One region of the Herminiimonas sp. Marseille-P9896 genome, then DNA from elsewhere that is predicted to be linked to it. Evidence: predicted binding sites of a transcription regulator. Region 1 holds the regulator's gene; each other region holds the start of a gene.
The links. The regulator FNR, encoded in region 1, switches genes on or off when oxygen is low (the NO sensors DNR and NnrR bind a similar motif). The targets are predictions, from matches to a motif close to TTGATNNNNATCAA.

Region 1 (4,287 bases):
CATATCAAAAAACGAATGATTGTTCTAAGGAGTCTGGAACACATTCAACACGCGATTTTTGGTGTGCAAATTATGGTGAGGTTTGTATATGAATTTCTTTGTCAGTGAACAAATTGAGTCTCAGGAAAAGATGACTGTCTCTGCGCAGTACGTCTGTGCCACTGCTGTTCCAGTGCACAAGCGCGTGCCCCTGTCCAATGCGCAAATGGATAAGGTGTGTGCTTATCTTGCAGCGCATCTGAATGGCCGTATGCAGGTCGCCGGACTGGCGGCGCTGATAGGAATGGGACGCACCAGCTTCTTCGAACGCTTCACGATGACGGCAAACATGACGCCGAATCAGTATCTGCAATTTTTGCGCATAGAAAAAGCCAAGGAGCTGATGTGTGATCCTCAGTTCACGTTGCTGGACATTGCGTTTGCCTGTGGCTATTCCGATCAGTCACACCTGACGCGTTTCTTCAAGCGTTATGTCGGCGTATCACCCGGACACTATCGACGTGAGGCCCTGTCGCAGCAATATTCTGCGCAATAAATGTATGGAATAGATACGTCGAGCCGTGCGCAATGCACATGAAAAAATAATTGGATGATCGTGCAAGTTAGAACGATAGTGCAATCATTGCCGTATGGGATTGCGCACAATGGGCTTTCATCCAGGCTCTTGCTTTACCCTATGCTTAGCACCAACCCCTTGCCGTATATATCCCCGCATCATTCAGAAATCAGGATGCATTAGCCGACTGGTTCGCCTGACGAACAACGATGAGTAGTTGCTTAGGTCGGTCTTCAACACTGGATAGTGTTGATCCAGAACTGCATATTTTAATTCAAGCCTAGCAAACAAGAGATGCCGCCTGGTCGGTGTCCGGTTCCGTACGTTTAGCAATAAATGTGCGGGGCAGTCCTTTGGTCTTTTAAAAAATCATGAATGTAAAGTCTGCGTATCTATCCTGGTCACGACCTTTATATTTCTTTGCGACTTTGGGGGCGGCGGCATTGGATGCCGAGAGCCAGAACACCAGTGCGAGTTTCACCACCGTTGGTTTGCGTGCTGCCAATCAGCTCGCCTTGGGTGGTAAAAGCGCGACCGTGCGCGGCGCGTTGGGCTGGCGTCATGCGTTTGGCGATAGCGCACCATTATCGACGCAGGCGTTTTCGGCGGGTAATGTTTTCACGGTGGCAGGCGTGCCTATCGTCAAAAATAGCGCGCTGGTCGAAACCAGTCTTGACTTGCGTTTGTCGTCATCGAGCACGCTCACCTTTGCCTATCAAGGCCAGCTTGGCCTGGATGCGAAGCAGCATTCAGTCAAAGCCAATTTACTGGTGAAGTTTTGAGCAGGGGGAAGCTGTTCGCGTACCTGCCGGTTTAGCTGCAGGTTTCGGTGCCGGCTGCCATCGCCTTCAACAGCGTGAGGTCGAGCAATTCGATTTCACGGTTGTTGACTTTCAGCAGTCCCTGTTTCTTGAACTTGGAGAGCAGGCGGCTGATGCTTTCTATGGTGAGGCCGAGGTAGTTGCCTATGTCTTCACGCGACATGCGCAACTGGAAGTTGGTCGATGAGTAGCCACGTGTGGTGTAACGCGAGGCGAGGTTGACCAGGAAAGCAGCGAAGCGCTGCTCGGCGCGCATATTGCCCAGCAAGAGCATGACGCTTTGTTCACGCGTGATTTCCTGGCTCATCATGCGGTGGAAATGACGCAGCAGCGTCGGCATGGTGCTGAACAATTCTTCCAGGCGCGGGAATGGAATTTCGCAGACTTCGCTATCTTCGAGTGCGACTGCATTGCAGTGGTGGCGATCGGTGCTGATCGCATCCATGCCGAGCAATTCACCTGTCATCTGGAAACCGGTAATTTGCTGTTCGCCGCCGGCATTGATCTGACAGGTTTTGAAATGCCCGACGCGTACCGCATACAGATTGGTAAAGGCATCGCCCATCCGGTACAGATAATCATCACGCGCCACCTTGCGGCGGCGACCGATGATCTTGTCCAGCCTGTCCATATCGTTTTCACCCAGTCCCATCGGCAGGCACAACTGATGCATGCTGCAGGTGGAGCAACTGGCGCGCAGCGCGTTGACGGTCAAGGCGGGATCAGTGCTGGATGGGGAAGGCTGGCTCATATTCCTGGCTCGTATTCTTTACTCATGTGGACCGCGATGCGAAGCAAGGCGGTAATTGGTTTATCAGGACGGCTGTTACTTCATGTGATCTTGTCATCAATCAGCAGCAAGGGCAACTTGTCTTTGACCTGCGCCCATTTGTCATGCTCGGGCATAGGTTCCTTTTGCTTGCTGATGCGCTTCCAGTCCGGATGCTGCGACAGTTCACGATTCAGGGCGACGAAATGCTGCTGTTCCGGTGACACCTCAGTCGCCCCTATGATGGCATTCACCGGGCATTCCGGTACGCACACCGAGCAATCTATGCATTCATCCGGATTGATGGCCAGGAAGTTGGGACCTTCAAAAAAGCAGTCCATCGGGCAAACGACCACACAATCGGTGTATTTACATTGAATACATGCTTCGGTGACGACAAACGGCATTTCCTGCTTTCATTTCTACGCTCAGATACGACATTGTAAACGGTCATGGCAGATTTGCCCCCGAAGCGGGAAATTGGAGTGGTAATTGAGCAGGTTTTATAGCGTCAGTTTTATTTTTGTCCCCATCTGGCGATGACACGGACATAAACGAGTTCACTGATTAATTCCACTAGCGTTTGCGCCACGATGATGGCCGGCAGGACTGGTATCGCACCGGGAATGGCCAGTGCAAGCGGCAGTATCACCAGTGAATTGCGTGTCGCCGAGCTAAAGGCTATCGCGCGGGAGGATGCTGCTTCCAGCCTGGCCTTGCGGGCGATCCACCAGCCGCAAAGCGGAGCCAGTACCGCATAAGCGACATACAGCGGCAGCACTTGTTGTACCGATGTCAGTGCCGTACCCAGTTGCGGTAGCACCGAGATGATGACGATGATGAGTACCAGTGCAGTGGCCGGAACCGGAGCCAGGCCGAGGTAGTTGCTGATGCTGGTGCCGGTCGCACTGCGTTTGGCGAACAACTGCATGATCGCGGCCAGGAACAGCGGTACTGCGATCAGCCAGGTAAAGGCATGGATGAAGGGAGCCACTTCTATATAGTTGGCGACTTCTGCGCCCAGCATCAGGCGCAGGTAGAGCGGCAGCATCAGCATCTGCGCGATGAGCAGTATCGGTGTGGCTGCGAGCAAGAGTCTGGCATCGGCACGGCCGAGGTGCGCGAAGGTGACGACGTAATCTATGCACGGAGCCAGCAAGACCAGCATCACGCCCAGGCGCAGCATAGTATCTTCAAGAAAGAATCCCACCAGCGCGAAAACCAGTAGAGGAATAACAATAAAGTTGGCGATTAGCAGTGCAGCCATAAAGCGCAATTGTTTAAGGGCCTGGCCCAGTTTGACCAGCGGCACTTGCAGGAAGGTGACAAACAGCATGAATGCCAGCGCAGGATTAATCGCACTCTCGGCCGCGGTGGTGCCAGGTATCAGCAATGCGGTAATGGCGGCGATCACTACTGCCGCAAAGTAGATCGCGACCTGCTTTTCTTCGAGCTGCGATCTTATATTTTCGATATTCATTCGTGCTATCTATCTTTAAAGAATGGCAATTTTCAACGGGATAGTCATTCTGTGCAATGTCGGATTTGCATGAGGCCGGCAGGACATGCCTAGCTGTCTGGTATGACTGCTCGTGTTAAAGTGTCGCCGCCAGCGCGCCTAGCGCTTCAAATCAAGCATCATTTTTGGAATTCCCCCATGGAAATTAAGGTCAACTTTCTCGACAAGCTTCGCCTGGAAGCCAAGTTCGATGATTTCACGGTGATCGCCGATCAGCCTATACGTTACAAAGGCGACGGTTCCGCGCCTGGCCCATTCGATTACTTCCTTGCGTCGTCAGCCTTGTGTGCGGCTTATTTCGTGAAGCTGTACTGCAATACGCGCAACATCCCGACCGAAAACATCCGCCTGTCGCAAAACAATATCGTTGACCCGGAAGATCGCTACAAACAAATCTTCAAGATCCAGGTTGAACTGCCAGCCGACCTGCCGGATGTAGACAGGCGCGGCATCTTGCGTTCGATCGAGCGCTGCACAGTGAAGAAAGTCGTGCAGGCCGGCCCGGATTTCGTGATTGAAGAAGTCGACAACCTGGACGCTGATGCACAGGCACTGCTGACCCTGGCACCAACTGCGGATGCACACACTTATATAGCGGGCAAGGATTTGCCGCTGGAGCAAA
Region 2 (4,287 bases), on a different contig from region 1:
TCACTGGCCTGGCATTGATCATGTTGTTCTGGCCACTGATCTCGCGTCTGATCGCAAAAGTTCGTCCACCAAAAGTTGACGAGTTTGCTGATGAGCGTCCAGTAGATTGATAAACCTGCTCATGTTTTTGATCCGATGTCCTGCACAACGGGATGTCGTATGATCAGGCTACAGTACTGATCTGATCTTGAATGCCCCACGCGGTGAATAGCCGCGTGGGGCATCGGTGTTTTTGGGCTCGAATTTTGGTGGTATGGTTACCCGCAGAGCAGGGTAGTCGGACTTAAAGGTAGTGTTGATTGATTTGCCGTGCATGTATTCCATAACCAAGGAGATAGCTATGCCAGTAATCGCAATGACGCAAGAGATGGGTTCCCTCGCCAAAGATGTCGCCATGCATCTTGCTCAGACACAAAACCTGACGGTGATGCGACATGAGGTGATAGAGCATCTGGCCGAGAAATTGGACATGAGCAAGAGCGTGATACGTCGCTTGCGCGAAGGTAAAGCCGGCTTTGTCGATCGCCTGACGGCGGATGACGAGGGCATGGCGATCTATACCGCGGAAGAAGTGTTCGAGCTGGCCAACAAAGGGAATGTAGTGTTGCGCGGTTGGGGTGCGACCTGCCTGTTGCGTTCGGTACCGCATGTGGTGACGGTGCGGATTACGCGCTCAATGAAAAATCGTGTTGAGTGGCTGATGGGGCATCTGGAAACGGATGATGCTGATTTTGCCGAAGCAGAAATTCGTCGTAGCGACGCCGCCCATGCTGCGCGCATGCATCAACAATTCGGCGTTACTTGGGGTGATCCTGTGCTGTATGATCTGGTGTTGAATACGGATCGCTTGTCTATCGATAGTTGCGTTGCGCAGATTTTGAATCTGGCCGGGCGTCCTGAATTCAAGGAAACCAAGGCATCGCAGACAGCGCTGCAAAACATGACGCTGGAAGCGCATGTCCGTGCTGCATTGCGCAGTTCGCCGACAACCAGCGATGTCAGGGTGACGATAGAAGCAGATGCGGGACGTGTGGTGCTAAGTGGCATCGTGCTGCATGCAGATGAACACGTTGCGGCGGAGAAAGTTGCTGCCGGGGTGTCAGGAGTGAAGAGTGTTGATAACCAGTTGCGCTTGATGGCCAACTCTAAACTCTATTCTTCCGGTAAGTATTGATTTTACGGTTTTCTAGTATAGAGTGACTGCAGCTCTGGCCTCATTGCAAGATGAGGTCAGATTTTGCCTTGATGCTTCAGTCGGCTCAGTGTTTCTGGCGAAAGATTCAGGTAAGACGCCAACTCTTTCTTCGGAATACGGTCAAACAGTTCCGGATGCTTGCGTACGAAGCGTTGTACGCGGCCAGGAGCGTCGAGCAAGTGCAAGGTGATGGTGTGAGCCATGATCTCGCTCATCAGGTGCATGACGTCATGCTCGAAGGCTTGCTTAATGTGCTCATGCTTGTCGATGAAAGCGATCCATTGCAGTAAAGGCAACTTCACTACACGCGCTTTTGTCACACAGATAATGCTGTAAGGAGTCGGGGTTTTCAGTCGCCACGCCGCATAACTAGTCTCCATGCTACGTTCATCAGCAAAACGCAAAATCATTTCCTTTGCTTGCTGATTAGTAACTACGCGCTTCAGGATACCGTCAAGAATGAAATATTGCTCCATTTCATGTACGCCCTGATGCAGCAGGAAGTCGCCTTTAGGGCAATCTACGACGAGCAAATGCGGTTCCAGCTCCGCCCATTCGCTCTCAGTCATGTCTTTTAAGACAAGATTTTGCTTGAGCTGAACGCGAATGACATTTCGTTCTGGGTGGTTATCTACGGTCGGCATTTACAAGATATATAGATATAAAAGACAGAAGGGTGGGCGGGGTCGATATCATGCGATGAAAATTGACCGGGGTCAATGATCGAAGCGCAGGCAGATCGATATGATACGCCCACTTGGATGGTCTATGCATAAAAGCGTTGACTGAAGGGTATCTCTAAAAACCAACCGGTCTGGTTTTTAGAGGTGCCTTACAAGTGTAGCAACAGCCGCAGCAAGAGCACGGCAACCACGGTATTGAGCAAGACTGCTCAACCTTTATTGAAATTAACGAAGAGAACATTTCATTATGAAAAACGACATTCAAGAAGTAGCAGAAGGCGTAGAGCTGACAGACGGCTTCCATCTGCTGATGGAAGCGCTGGAAATGAACGGCATCACCAACATCTATGGTCTGCTCGGCATCCCAGTTACCGAAATCGGTCGTATGTGGCAAGCCCGTGGTAACAAGTTCTTCAGCTTCCGTAACGAGCAAAATGCAGGTTACGCAGCTTCGGTAGCCGGCTACTTGACCAAAAAACCAGGCGTTTGCGTGACTGTTTCCGCACCTGGCTTCCTGAACGGTTTGACCGCACTGGCTAACGCGACCACCAACTGCTTCCCAATGATTCTGATTTCCGGTTCTTCGGAACGTGAAATCGTCGACCTGCAACAAGGCGACTACGAAGAAATGGATCAGTTGAACATCGCTCGTCCACATTGCAAAGCTTCGTTCCGTATCAACCGTACTGAAGACATCGGCGTTGCAGTTGTTCGCGCAATCCGTACCGCATTGTCGGGTCGTCCAGGCGGCGTATATCTGGACATCCCAGCACGTCTGTTCAGCACCACCATGAGCGCTGAAGAAGGCCAAAAATCGTTGTTCGTTCCAGTTGATCCAGCTCCAGCACAACTGCCAGCACCATCGGCTGTTTCGCGCGCTGTTGACCTGATCAAAGGCGCTAAAAAGCCATTGATCTTGCTCGGCAAAGGTGCTGCTTACGCTCAATGCGACGCAGACATCAAAGCACTGATCGAAGAAACCGGTATCCCATTCACACCTATGTCGATGGCAAAAGGTCTGGTATCCGATACTCACCCACAATGCGCAGCTGCTGCTCGTTCGATGGTCTTGCAAGAGTCCGACGTTGTTATCCTGATCGGTGCACGTCTGAACTGGTTGCTGGCACACGGCAAAGGCAAAACATGGGGCGGCGCGAAGAAATTCGTACAAATCGATATCCAAGCTAACGAAATCGACAGCAACGTACCTATCGCTGCACCATTGATCGGTGACATCGAGTCTTGCGTCAACGCATTGCGCGCTGGCCTGAAAGGTGCTGCTAAGCCAACAGAATGGATGAGCGCTATTGCTGAACGTGCTAACGGCACCAAAGCTAAACTGGCTACCAAACTGACCACAGCTACTCCAGTCATGAACTACTTCAACTCGCTCGGCGCAATCCGTGACGTGTTGAAAAACTACCCAGACATCACCCTGGTTAACGAAGGTGCAAACACCCTCGACAACGCACGTATGGTCATCGACCAATACCTGCCACGCAAACGTGTAGATACAGGTACATGGGGCGTAATGGGTATCGGTATGGGTTCGGCTGTTGCAGCTGCAGTAGAAACCGGCAAACCAGTCGTTGCAATTTGCGGCGACAGCGCATTCGGTTTCAGCGCAATGGAATACGAAACAATCACACGTTACAACCTGCCAGTAACCGTCATCATCATGAACAACGGCGGTATCTACCGCGGTGACGAAGCGAACCCAGAACACCAAGTATCGTGCATGATTTTCAATCCGAAAACCAAGTACGACCAATTCAGTATCGCTCTGGGCGGTGAAGGTGTTCGTGCTGAAACTCCAGAAGCGTTGGCAAAAGCACTGGAAGCTTCCCTGAAATCGGGCAAGCCAACCATCATCGACGCGATCATCGATCCAGCAGCTGGTGTTGAATCCGGCCGTATCGGTAACCTGAACATCGTCAGCACGATCGGTAAAAAGAAGTAATACTGGGATAGAGCCAAGGCGCAAGTCATGGCTTTGTGTGGCACGGTCAGAGTAGGGTGACCGTGCCATGCACTTGACACTGCTTGTGCCACCGCACTAGACTAGAACGTTAAAGAACTCCAAGTAGTATTGGATTAAAGCCATGTAAATGGCGCGATTCCACTCAGAGCTCTCTGAGTGGTTTTTCACTTCCTGAAGTATTCAAATTTCAGGAATCAAGTTAAACGATTGATAAGGAAATCTACCAATCATGAGTCAAACATTACCATTAGCAGGCGTTAAGATCATCGATTTCACCCACGTACAAGCTGGTCCTGCATGTACACAGCTGTTGGCTTGGTTCGGTGCTGACGTTATCAAAGTAGAGCGTCCAGGTTCGGGCGACGTTACCCGTTCGCAATTGCGCGACATCCCAGGTAAAGACGCTCTGTACTTCACAATGCTGAACA
Region 3 (4,287 bases), 300 kb from region 1:
GAGTGTCGTATTCAAACCGGCAATCGCAGTCGCTGTAATAAACCAGCCCGACAAACCCAGCAAAGCCATGCCGGACAATACGGTGGTCGCAGCCAGCAGCGCCCCCAATAACAATTTATTGCGACCGGCGTCAGCAAACAAACGCAGCACCGGAGCAAGATCACGCCAGATCGTCATGCCTGCTCCTCCGCCTGCAGCAGGATCACGCGATCCATGCGGGCAGCCAGTACCGGATCATGTGTCGCCACTATCATGGTTTTACCCTGTGCGAGTTGCAGCAAGGCTTCGGTCACTTGTTGTGCCGTAGCCTGATCCAGATGCGCAGTCGGCTCATCGACCAGCAATAAACCAGCATGCGGATCGGCTGCGGCACGCGCCAGTGCCAGTCGCACTGCTTCACCACCAGACAAACCACCACCGCCCTCGCCCAGTGCGATACCGGGACGTGCCTGTGCGACACCTTCAAGTTCCGCAAACTTCAATGCAGCAGCAACATCTGCGGCGCTGACTCCATCCCGACGCAATGCCACGTTGGCATGTACCGTACCGGCGAAGATATGTGGCTTCTGTCCTATCCATGCCATGCGTTTGCGCAGGCCGGCCGCACTGTACGCAGACAAGTGCACGCCATCGATGGTGATGCTTCCGTGCGGTAGCGGTAACAGGCCAGCGATCAGTGCCAGCAAACTGGATTTGCCTCCACCACTGGCAGCCATGATGGCGACGTGCTCACCGGCGGCGATCTGTAAATCAAAGCAATCAAATACTGCTGCGCCACTACCCTGATGCGCGAAGGACAGCTGCTGAATAAGGACTGTCGGCGCAGCACGCACTGCCGCTGCTGCAGTATTTGAAGCTGTTCCTGCATCCGGCAATAGCAAACCGTCTGCAGTTAAATTGTCGAGTGCATCCAGCGCAGCTTCACCTGCTGCACGGTCGTGCCAGACAGCAGACAACTCACGCAAAGGTTCAAAGAAAGCGGGTGACAACAACAGGATAAACACCCCCTGACCAAGGGTCAGACGCGTGCCCCAGGCGCCGTATTCGAGTTGTCCCAGCAAATGAAAACCGATGTACACCGCCACCATGGCGACACCAAGTGCGGCAAACAATTCGAGCACCGCTGACGACAGAAAGGCAATGCGTAGCACCGCCATCGTACGCATGCGCAACGCCTGTGCCGACGCATGCAAACGCAAGGCAGTCGCTTCGATCGCACCCAGTGTGCGCAAGGTCGCCAGGCCGCGCAGGCGATCCAGCAGGAAGGCATTCATGCCACCCATCTCCACCATCTGCGCTTCGCTCGCGGCTTTGGCGCGCCAGCCGACCAGCGCCATGAAAATAGGAATCAACGGTGCCGCGACCAGCAGAACCAGCGCCGCGATCCATGACAACGGAGTGACCACGATCAGGATGGCGAGCGGCACGACCATGGTGCGCAAGCGGGCCGGACGATAACGGGTGAGATAAGGGATGACAGCTTCCGCCTGCTCTGCCATCACACTGGCAGCCAGGCCGGATGCAGGCCTGGCGGCATCCAGTGGTGAACGTGCCGCGAGCGATGCAGCGACTTGCTCACGCATGAGGGACAGTTCAGCACGTGCGGTTTTGAATATGCGACGCACACCTGCGGCATCACAAACAGAACGGATTAAACCAAGGATAAAAATCAGGGCGGCGGGAAGATAGACAGCGGCAATACCAGCACCATCCATCAATCGCTGCAGTGCATAGGCCAACAGACCGGCTTGTGGCAACCACAGCAAGGATGCAAAGACTTGCAGCAAACTTCCGACCTCGAATCCTGTACCGGATCGCAATCGCTGGAAAGCGGCTGGTTTGGTATGCATAGTGCTTTGCATTATTACGCATTGCCACACTCTTGTGTGGCACTACTTCTTTCATTACATCGTATTCGATGGGGTGGAACACAGCATACGCCCGGCCTTCCTGCATAAACAGGATCAGATGGGGATGGTTTAGCCATATCAGTTCTGGGTCATGCACAGCCGTTGACGGCGTCACAACATGGCAAGCATTATCGCGCGCTGAAAATTCCGACATTTGCGCCACATCAAATTTAGGTGCTTTACTAGAACTCATTTCACAAATATTCATTTTCGGAATGAGAGACATAAAAAAAGCATCGCTCCCGTTAGGAAGCGATGCTGATCTACTGTCTGAATTTTTAAAGCCGGATGCAAGTCGTGAATAACTCCGCAGCACTGATACGGCCATTACAACTTCATGCCAGGCCACCATTCGCACGCAAGACCTGACCATTAATCCAGCCACCATCAGGTCCTACCAGAAAGGACACAGCCGCCGCGATGTCATCCGGCTGTCCCAGTCTTTGCAGCGGCGGCATGTTGGCGAGCTGCTGTATCTGCGCTTCGGTTTTGCCATTGAAGAACAGATCAGTCGCAACCGGTCCCGGTGCCACTGCGTTGACGGTGATATTACGACCGCGCATTTCTTTCGCGAAGATAGGTGTCAACACTTCAACCGCTGCCTTGCTGCCGGTATACACCGAATAGTTAGGCAAACTCATCGCCACCGTCGTGCTGGAAAAATTCACCACACGACCACCATCGTTCAGACGTGTCGCCGCCTCGCGCAAGGTATTGAAAGTGCCGCGTACATTGATACTGAGCGTACGCTCAAACAATTCATCGCTGGTATCGGCCAGGGCCGCCATCTGCAGAATCCCGGCGTTATTGATCAGCACATCGACCTTGCCCAGCTTCTGTTCGGTTTCATCAAACAGGCGGCGCACATCTGCCGAATTGGCTACGTCTGCTTGCACTGCTATCGCGTCATGTTGCGCGGTCTGCAATTTGGCGACCAGGGCATCGGCCTCGCCTGCACTGCTGGCGTAGTTAATGACAACCGCAAACCCATCGTTAGCCAGGCGTTCTGCAATTGCTGCACCTATGCCACGTGATGCGCCGGTAATGATGGCTACTTTTTTTGCTTGCTTGCTCATGGTCTTCTTCCTTAATGAGTGGGAGTGACGAGAGTGTGCAACAAAGCAAACAAAAGATAATCCGGCTAAAATCGACATCATTATTCGATATTTACCAACAATAAGGCCGTAAATCATGGATAGATTCCAGGAAATGCAAATTTTCGTGCGCATCATGGAGCGGCGCAGCTTCACCAAGGCTGCCGAAGACTTGCAGCTGCCACGCGCCACCGTCACCAATGCGATGACGCGCCTGGAAGAACGCCTGGGCTCCCGCCTGCTGAACCGCACGACGCGACTGGTTACTCCGACGCTGGATGGTGATGCCTATTACACGCGCTGCGTACGCCTGCTAACCGATATCGAGGAAGCAGATGGCGCTTTCCGCAATACTGCGCCCAAAGGTTTGCTGCGCGTCGGCGTGCAGGGTACGGTGGCCACCCACTTTCTGGTGCCTACGCTGCCCGCTTTCTTCGCCCGCTATCCGGGTATAGAACTGCATATGGATGAAAGTGATCGCCTGGTCGACCTGGTGCGCGAAGGCATAGATTGCGTACTGCGCGGCGGCACACCGCAGGACTCATCGCTGATCGCACGTCGCATCGCCATGCTGCAACAAGTGACCTGCGCCAGTCCGGCTTACCTGGCCCGCTACGGCCAGCCGCGCAACATAGAAGATCTGGCACAACACAAAGCGGTCAACTACATCTCCAGCGCCAGCGGCAAACCCTTCCCGCTGGAATTCATGGTGGATGGCCGCATGCAATCCATCGTGCTGCCGACCGCCATCTCGGTGACCGGTACCAAGGTATACACCGGTTGCGCGCTGGCCGGCATCGGCATCGTGCAAATGCCGCGCTACCACATCGAACAGGAAATACAGGACGGTCGCCTGCAACTGATCCTGCCTGATACACCACCTCCCGGCATGCCACTCTCGGTGCTCTATCCACAAAACCGCCAGTTATCAGCACGTATACGCGTATTTACCGAATGGATGCAGGACATATTCAAAGCCGCCGGCCAGGCATGAGAATTTGAGCCAGATCAATTCCGACCGAGTCGGAATGAGCGTTAATAGAGTACGCGGTCTATCATGTACATACGGCTCATTAGAACTCATTTCACAAATATCCGTGAGATGCGTTCTAGCCATCACCCATCTGGAGAATAAAGTGCCTGCAGAAGATCTATGCACTGACGAAGAAGTCGCAACACTGGTACACGCCTTTTACGCCAAAGTCCGGCGCGATGAAGTACTCGGGCCGATCTTCAATGGCCTGGTCGATGACTGGGATCATCATTTGAGCAAGCTGGTGGAT

Region 2: the regulator FNR is predicted to act here: its motif matches at 1,902-1,915, upstream of oxc (oxalyl-CoA decarboxylase).
Region 3: the regulator FNR is predicted to act here: its motif matches at 2,065-2,078, upstream of cydD (thiol reductant ABC exporter subunit CydD).

What each region holds. Positions count from the first base shown of each region.
Region 1 is NZ_CAJEVT010000002.1:985,053-989,339, reverse strand. Features, by position in the region: gene H7U06_RS10135 (AraC family transcriptional regulator) at 131-535, shown strand; gene H7U06_RS10130 (autotransporter domain-containing protein) at 928-1,338, shown strand; gene fnr (fumarate/nitrate reduction transcriptional regulator Fnr) at 1,370-2,128, opposite strand; gene fdxA (ferredoxin FdxA) at 2,209-2,553, opposite strand; gene H7U06_RS10115 (arsenic resistance protein) at 2,664-3,620, opposite strand; gene H7U06_RS10110 (OsmC domain/YcaO domain-containing protein) at 3,804-4,287, shown strand, end outside.
Region 2 is NZ_CAJEVT010000004.1:168,829-173,115, forward strand. Features, by position in the region: gene H7U06_RS15440 (tripartite tricarboxylate transporter permease) at 1-110, shown strand, start outside; gene H7U06_RS15445 (cytidylate kinase family protein) at 341-1,174, shown strand; gene H7U06_RS15450 (Crp/Fnr family transcriptional regulator) at 1,231-1,839, opposite strand; gene oxc (oxalyl-CoA decarboxylase) at 2,126-3,838, shown strand; gene frc (formyl-CoA transferase) at 4,089-4,287, shown strand, end outside.
Region 3 is NZ_CAJEVT010000002.1:688,740-693,026, reverse strand. Features, by position in the region: gene H7U06_RS08720 (amino acid ABC transporter ATP-binding/permease protein) at 1-177, opposite strand, end outside; gene cydD (thiol reductant ABC exporter subunit CydD) at 174-1,850, opposite strand; gene H7U06_RS08710 (SDR family oxidoreductase) at 2,246-2,986, opposite strand; gene H7U06_RS08705 (LysR family transcriptional regulator) at 3,102-3,998, shown strand; gene H7U06_RS08700 (group III truncated hemoglobin) at 4,141-4,287, shown strand, end outside.